Niabella yanshanensis: one gene and its partner. The protein of the gene in region 1 interacts with the protein of each later gene in a pairwise test. Links are inferred from orthologs where the notes say so. Each region holds a gene or a part of one and is shown on either strand. Other genes may lie near its edges. The genes, in order: U0035_RS03620 and ileS.

What was found.
Region 2: the proteins of U0035_RS03620 (region 1) and ileS interact in binary tests that used the Escherichia coli proteins (3 or more experiments, as listed by UniProt). The link is inferred for Niabella yanshanensis from one-to-one orthologs.

What each region holds. Positions count from the first base shown.
Region 1 is NZ_CP139960.1:959,534-962,664, forward strand. What follows is about bases 180-2,985. They hold U0035_RS03620 (D-ribose ABC transporter substrate-binding protein), read right to left. Parts: upstream 2,155-2,985; coding sequence 1,204-2,154; downstream 180-1,203. Other genes in these bases: U0035_RS03610 (sugar ABC transporter ATP-binding protein), read right to left, coding at 180-545; U0035_RS03615 (DUF2291 domain-containing protein), read right to left, coding at 545-1,171; U0035_RS03625 (transketolase family protein), read right to left, coding at 2,202-2,985. Outside these bases: more of U0035_RS03610, read right to left, coding at 1-179; more of U0035_RS03625, read right to left, coding at 2,986-3,131. UniProt on the Escherichia coli protein: Part of the ABC transporter complex RbsABC involved in ribose import. Binds ribose. Also serves as the primary chemoreceptor for chemotaxis.
Region 2 is NZ_CP139960.1:2,486,648-2,490,934, reverse strand. Bases 252-4,213 are described here. They hold ileS (isoleucine--tRNA ligase), read right to left. Parts: upstream 3,860-4,213; coding sequence 452-3,859; downstream 252-451. Other genes in these bases: U0035_RS10105 (glycoside hydrolase family 78 protein), read left to right, coding at 3,989-4,213; U0035_RS10115 (TraR/DksA family transcriptional regulator), read right to left, coding at 252-446. Outside these bases: more of U0035_RS10115, read right to left, coding at 1-251; more of U0035_RS10105, read left to right, coding at 4,214-4,287. UniProt on the Escherichia coli protein: Catalyzes the attachment of isoleucine to tRNA(Ile). As IleRS can inadvertently accommodate and process structurally similar amino acids such as valine, to avoid such errors it has two additional distinct tRNA(Ile)-dependent editing activities.

The DNA of each region.
Region 1 (3,131 bases):
TCAATAATTTCGAAAAGATTGTCGACTTCTTTATCGGTAATCGCCGAAGTAGGTTCATCCATTATAATCACTTCAGCATTGGTATGTAAAGCCTTTGCGATCTCCACCAGTTGCTGTTGTCCCACTTTTAATTTGGAGACGAGCGTATCTGGACTGATGTCCAGGTTTACTTTTTTAAGTAACTGTGTGGTATACTTACGCATGGCGCCCTTGTCCAGGATACCCAGCGCGCTGGTTATTTCACGACCCAGAAAAATGTTTTCAGCAATACTCAAATGTGGTACCAGGTTCAATTCCTGGTGAATGATGGCGATACCCGCATCCTCTGCATCTTTGGTTGAATTAAACTGCACTTTATTTCCGTGAAAGATGATATCCCCATTGTATTGTGTATGTACACCCGACAATATCTTCATCAGGGTAGATTTACCCGCACCGTTCTCCCCTACGATGGCATTTACTTTACCCGGGTACAATTCCAGGTTTACATTGTTTAAAGCCGTGACGCCGGCGAACTTTTTGGTTATGTTTTTCGCTATTAACATCAGGGAACAATTTTTATGCTTACAGGAATCAATTCAAGGTCATCAAAATGGATATGCTCTTTATTTAACTCGATAGCTGCTGTAAATTCTATCTGATCACCTGTCTTTAAAGCCGGCTTGAATGCCGGAACTACTTTTTGCCGGACTGTTTTATTTAATTCTTCAGAAATGCTGTTTAGGTCGCTGGTATTGGGAAATTCTTTTAATTCAACCAGAGCGGAAGCATCTCTCAAGGCGTTGCCATAAACGAACTCGGTAACCAGGCTGGCTTTAAGTGGTGTATTGCCATTTGTTGTTATTGCTACATCGTCTGCTCCTATTTTATCTACCCTGGCTGTACCCTTTACCAACGCGTACCGGTAATTACCAATCGCCAAAGCATTCGTATACTTCTCAAAAGCTCCGTCCGCATCTGATGCTATAGCTGTTTTTAAGGTATTGATATCAATTGCCGTCTGAAGGCGCGCAGGCAATTTTTCCCTCCACAATTTGGCCACGTAGCTTACTGCGTCAAATTTTTCACCGGCAGTGGCTTTTACGTCGCTGAGTTTTTTTATATAAATAGAATTATAACCCAATAGCCCAATGGCCACTAATATAATCCCGTATTTTAAAAACCTGTTCATTGGAATTGTTTTAAAAGTTCAGCGTTCGTTGGTTATTTCTTTCCGTAGGCCACATAGTCCTGCACATTCTTTTTGGTAACCATTTCCACCGCTACCGGTATTTTTTGAGGAAAGTCCCTTTTGCCTTTTATGTACTCGTCTGCAAATACGGCAGCTGTCTGTGCCATCACCAATGGAAACTGCATACCGGTAGCATATACTTTGTTATCATTAATAGCAGCAATCACATCATCGGCGCCGTCGAAACCAAATACTTTTACCTTATCTGCTTTTCCTGCTGAAAGCAATGCCTGGTAAGCGCCCATTGCCATGGCGTCATTACCGCAAAAAACACCGTCGATATTGGGATGCGCCTGGAGAATAGATTCCATTACTTCCATAGCTTTATTACGATCGAAGTCGGCACTTTGCTGTGCCACCATTTTCAGATCTTTATAATTATCTATCACACTATGAAAGCCTTTTGACCTTGCCCAGGTGTTGTTGTCCCCAACTAGCCCCAATAGTTCAACGTAATTGCCGGTTTTATTCAGCTGCTGTACAAAGTATTTACCAATGGCTACAGAACCAGAATAACTGTCTGAAAGTATTTGTGAAGTAGCTGCATCCAGCGAATTAATTTCCCTATCCATGCAAAAAACCGGTATGTCTGCAGCTTTAGCCTTTTTAACGTTGGCTACCGAACCGTCTGCATCTGTGGGATTAAAAAGAATGGCATCAAAACCCTCCACTATGATATTATCAAAATGATCGCTCTCCAGGGCGGAGTTATTTTGCGAATCGAATAATTTAGTTTCATAACCCAGTTCCTTTGCCTTGGCAGCCGCTTGCTCGCCCAGGAATACAAACCAGGGATTATTTAATGTAGAAATGACTATCGCCATTTTCTTTTGTTGCTTGCTTCCGGGTTCTTTGCTTTTACATTGTGTCAGCAGCAATCCCATCGTCAGTAACAAAAGTCCGTTGTAGAAAAGCTTTTTCATATTAGGCATCATTAAATCGTTTTAGGAAAATAGAAGTTCTGCTAAACTTATTTCGAGCGCAACAATTCCTTTGCCGTTGTAGCAATCCCATCCCTACTGATACCATAGTGCCCCAGGATCTCGCCCTGTGAACCGGTTACTGTGTATTCATCCGGTATACCCATTATTTTAAAGGGCTTGCTGATACCCTTTTGTAAAAGGTAACCGGCACAGGCTTCTCCGAGCCCGCCATATACGCTATGCTCTTCTACAGTAAGAACAGCTTTAGAAGCACGGGCTTTTTCAGCCAAAAGTTCAGTATCCAAAGGTTTGATCGTATGCATACTAACTACAGTAGCCGCAATACCCTCTTCTTTTAAAAGTCTTGCTGCTTCCAACGCGGGATATACCGTTTCTCCACAACCGATAATCAATACATCATCTCCCTCGGTTATGATGCGTCCTTTGCCAAAAGCAAAAGCCTCCTCGTTGACCTCTTTTAATGACGGCATCGGCTTTTTGCCAAAGCGCAGGTAAACAGGCTCTTGGGTTCGTGCAGCGAGTTCAATGGCTTGTTCCGTTTCCCAGTTATCCGCCGGCGCTACCACTGTTATATTATTGATAGCCCTGAGCGCTGCGTAATCATGCAGACTGTGATGCGTGCTACCTAAAGCGCCATAGCTTACACCGGCACTAATGCCTATCACATTAACAGGGTTGTTACTATAAGCTACATCGTTCTTGATCTGCTCCAACGCACGCGCTGTTAAAAAGCAAGCGGGAGATGTTGCAAATACCTTCTTCCCACAGGATGCCAATCCGGCTGCCACACCCACCAGGTTTTGTTCTGCAATACCCACTTCCACAATCTGGTCGGGATATTTTTTGCCAAAGGGAACTAACTTGCCCGAGCCACGGCTATCGCTGGTTACAGCTATGATATTCGGATCTGTCTCCGCCAGCCTTTGCAGTGTTTCTGAATACACGTCCAGGTTGGC
Region 2 (4,287 bases), 1.5 Mb from region 1 along the record:
TTGGTAAAATCCGGTGTGTACTTTACTGCACTTTTGGTAGACAGCTTAGGTACAACAGGAGGCTTACCTGTTTCTTTTCGGGGTACTACTTTGGGCACTGGCTTTTTTTGCGGCGGCGCAGGCGTTTTTTCTACTGCTACTTTGCTGGCTACTGACCCGCCTGTACGGGCGGGTTTTTTCGGCGCTGCTTTCACAACAGTTTTCACCGGAGCCGCCTTTGCGGGAGCCTTCGCTGTATCTGCTTTTACTGATTTAGCGGGAGACAATTTTTTAACAGGTGCTGCTTTTGCTACAGATTTTACCGGAGCCGACTTTTTAGGGGCTGCTGCCTTGGCCGGACTAGCCGTTTTTTTGGGGGCAGCTGCTTTTTTTGCTACCACTTTTGTTGGAGCCGTTTTTTTGGCCGGAGCTGTTTTCTTAGCCGGTGTGCTTTTTTTTGTAGCCATTTATTTTACCCTTTTTTAGAAACAATCGTTTTTAAAATGTTCTCGTTAACATCAATTTCTATACCATTATCTGATGTAACAGCCTGAAAATATAAATTTTCTGCGAGAATTTCCGCGCAAATATAATCTTTATAGGCTGTTAGAGAATCTTTTAATGTTTCATTTGTGTCAATAACAACATTTATTTTATCGGTAAGTTCGAAACCGCTATCCTTCCTGATCTTCTGAATGCGATTTACAAACTCACGTGCGTCGCCTTCCTGCTGTAATTGGGGGGTAATAGTGATATCCAAAGCCACGGTAAGCGCTCCTTTTGAAGCTACTGTCCAGCCCGGAATATCTTCACTGCTAATGTCTACTTCGTTCACATTCAATGTAACGGTTTCGCCATCAATATTCAAATCATAGCTACCTTCCCGTTCGAGACGGCTGATATCTTCCTGGCCGAATTGAGCCAGTGCACCAGAGACCGCTTTCATTTTAGGACCCAGCTTTTTACCCAAAGCAACGAAGTTAGGTTTGATCTTTTTCTTGATAAACCCTTCGGTTTCGGTAAGATAAGCTATTTCTTTCACATTTACTTCTGATTTGATCAGTTCTTCGATCTTTTCCAGCTGATCCTTCATAAAAGGGTTCAATACAGGAATCAGCACTTTCTGCAAAGGCTGGCGCACCTTGATATTTACCTTCTTCCTTAAAGACAGGATCAATGAAGAAGCATCCTGCGCCAACTGCATTCTTTCTTCCAGCGACTGGTCGATCAGGGCCTCATCTGCTTTAGGGAAAAAGGCATGATGCACACTCTCTGCACTGTGGCGTTGGGTAATGCTGTTCAGGTTGCGAAATACGGCATCACTGAAGAAAGGAGCGATGGGCGCCATCAGGCGACATATGGTTTCCAGGCATTCGTACAGGGTTTGGTAGGCCGATACTTTATCTGCCTCATACTCTCCCCCGCCTGCCTGCGCTGCATTTGCGTTACGGCGGGCAGGCTTCCAGAACCGGCGGCGGCACAAACGCACGTACCAGTTGCTCAAATGTTCATCTACAAAATCTTCTATTAAACGACCGGCCTGGGTTGGTTCATAGTCGTCCATAGCCGTATTTACATTTTTAACCAGGGTATTTAATGAGGAAATGATCCAACGGTCAATTTCCGGCCTTTCATTCATTTGCATGTACCGCTCTTTAAAGGTAAAGCCGTCTACATTCGCATATAAGGCAAAGAACTGGTAGGTATTATACAAAGTGCCAAAGAATTTGCGTTGTACCTCTTTAATACCGTCGATATCAAATTTAAGGTTGTCCCAGGGTGAAGCGTTAGTGATAAGATACCAGCGGGTAGCATCGGCGCCAAATTTTTCAATAGTGTCGAACGGATCTACCACGTTACCCAGGCGTTTACTCATCTTGTTGCCGTTTTTATCCAGCACCAAACCATTGCTCACTACTGTTTTAAAAGCAACATTTTCGTACAACAAAGAACCAATCGCATGAAGGGTATAGAACCATCCACGGGTTTGATCCACCCCTTCGCAAATGAAGTCAGCCGGGAAATTGTTATTAAACGGCTGATTGAAAGGTTTTGGATCGCCCGCTTTCAACTTTTCATAATCCAGTCCCCACTGGGCATAAGGCATGGCGCCACTGTCAAACCAAACGTCGATCAGGTCGGGCTCCCGGCGCATGGGTTTACCGCTATCGCTTACCAGTATTACTTCATCCACGTAAGGCTTATGCAGGTCCAGGATACCATCATGCAGGTAATGCTTGTTGACTTCTCCGCCTAAAACCTCGCTGGCCTTCTTGATCTCTGTATTTAATTCCTCTATTGAGCCGATGCATTTGATCTCTTCTCCATCTTCGGTGCTCCATACTGGCAGTGGCGTTCCCCAGAAACGGCTACGGCTCAGGTTCCAGTCCACCATATTCTCCAGCCAGTTACCAAAGCGGCCTTCGCCGGTTGATTTGGGTTTCCAGTGTATGGTTTTGTTCAGCTCCACCATTTTGTCGCGCAGGGCGGTAGTTCTGATAAACCACGCATCCAGCGGGTAATATAAAACGGGCTTGTCGGTACGCCAGCAATGCGGATAATTGTGTTCGTATTTCTCTACTTTAAAGGCCCGGCCTTTTAATTTAAGGTCGACTGAAATATCTACGTTTACGTCTACGTAGTTGGCCTCGTCCTTATAGTCCTTAACATAACGGCCGCTATATTCACCAACACCATTTACAAATTTACCTTCACGATCTACCAGGGTAACAATGCCCAGGTTATTTTTTTGACCAACCTTATAGTCATCGGCGCCAAAAGCAGGTGCGGTATGTACGATACCGGTTCCATCTTCCGTGGTTACGAAATCGCCTGTTACTACTTTAAACGGATCAGCATCCGGCGTGATAGCCTGCACGGCTTCAAGGCTGTTGGCTTCAAAGGGCATCAGTTGCTCATATCTTAATCCGTACAGTTGTTTACCGGTAAAAGTGGTGTTCACTTTCCAGGGAATGATCTTATCCTCTTTCTGGTATGCCGCCAAATCGGCGTCTTTACCTTCTGCCTTAAAATACTTATGCAGCAGGGCCGTAGCAATCACTACATTTTGCGGCTCGTGGGTATAGGGGTTGAAGGATTGCACCAGGCTGTACTCAATATTAGGTCCTACTGTTAACCCCAGGTTAGAAGGTAGGGTCCATGGGGTGGTGGTCCAGGCCATCAGGAAAATGTCACCGGTTACGTTTGCCGCGGCCAGTGTTTCATTAGGGATGGCTTTAAACAATACAGTTGCACTGGTATCTTTTACATCCTTATAAGTTCCGGGCTGGTTCAGCTCATGCGAGCTCAAGCCGGTACCGGCAGCAGGAGAGTAAGGCTGAATGCTTACACTTTTGTACAACAAACCTTTATTGAACAACTGTTTCAATATCCACCACAGCGTTTCAATATACTCATTTTTGAAAGTGATATAGGGATCGTTAAGGTCTACCCAGTAGCCCATTTTGCGGGTAAGATCGTCCCACTGGCTTTTAAAGCGCAATACCGCTTCACGGCATTTCCGGTTATACTCTTCAACCGTAATTTTTTTGCCAATATCTTCTTTAGTAATACCTAATTCTTTTTCTACTCCTAATTCTACAGGTAATCCATGTGTATCCCATCCGCCTTTGCGTTTTACCTGGAAGCCCTGCATGGTTTTATACCGGCAAACCAGGTCTTTTAATGTACGGGAAATGACGTGGTGAATGCCCGGCATACCGTTGGCGCTGGGCGGACCCTCATAAAAAACAAAAGGCTCAGCGCCTTCTCTCAAAGAAACACTTTTCTCAAACGCCTCATTTGCTGTCCAGTTCGATAATATTTCCTTTTCTATTGCGGGTAGATTTAAACCCGAAAATTCCTGATATTTTGCACTCATAATACGCTAAAAAATGAGTGCAAAGGTAAGGAATATAGGGCTTTTATAGTATATACACATCTTCTGCGGAATAAAATAGGCCGAAAAGGATTATCTTCCGCCATAGGTAAACGAATACTTCCTCCTGCTATGAACCGATCTGAATTTTTCGAAACTATTTTTAAGTCCACGCTGCTCATCTTATTGATCATTACCGGGTTTCCCGGCCGGAGTCAAAATGGGGTTACTGCTCTCCGTTGTGAATACAGGGAAGATCCCCTGGGTATTGATGTTTCTCAACCGAGGCTGAGCTGGCAGCTGACAAACGCCAGAGCAGCTACTCAAACCGCCTATCGCATTTTTGTGGCTTCTGATAAAAAACTATTGCATGCGGGTAAGGCAGATATTTGGGACAGCCAGGTTCAGGCTGGCGATGCGCAAATGGTTTA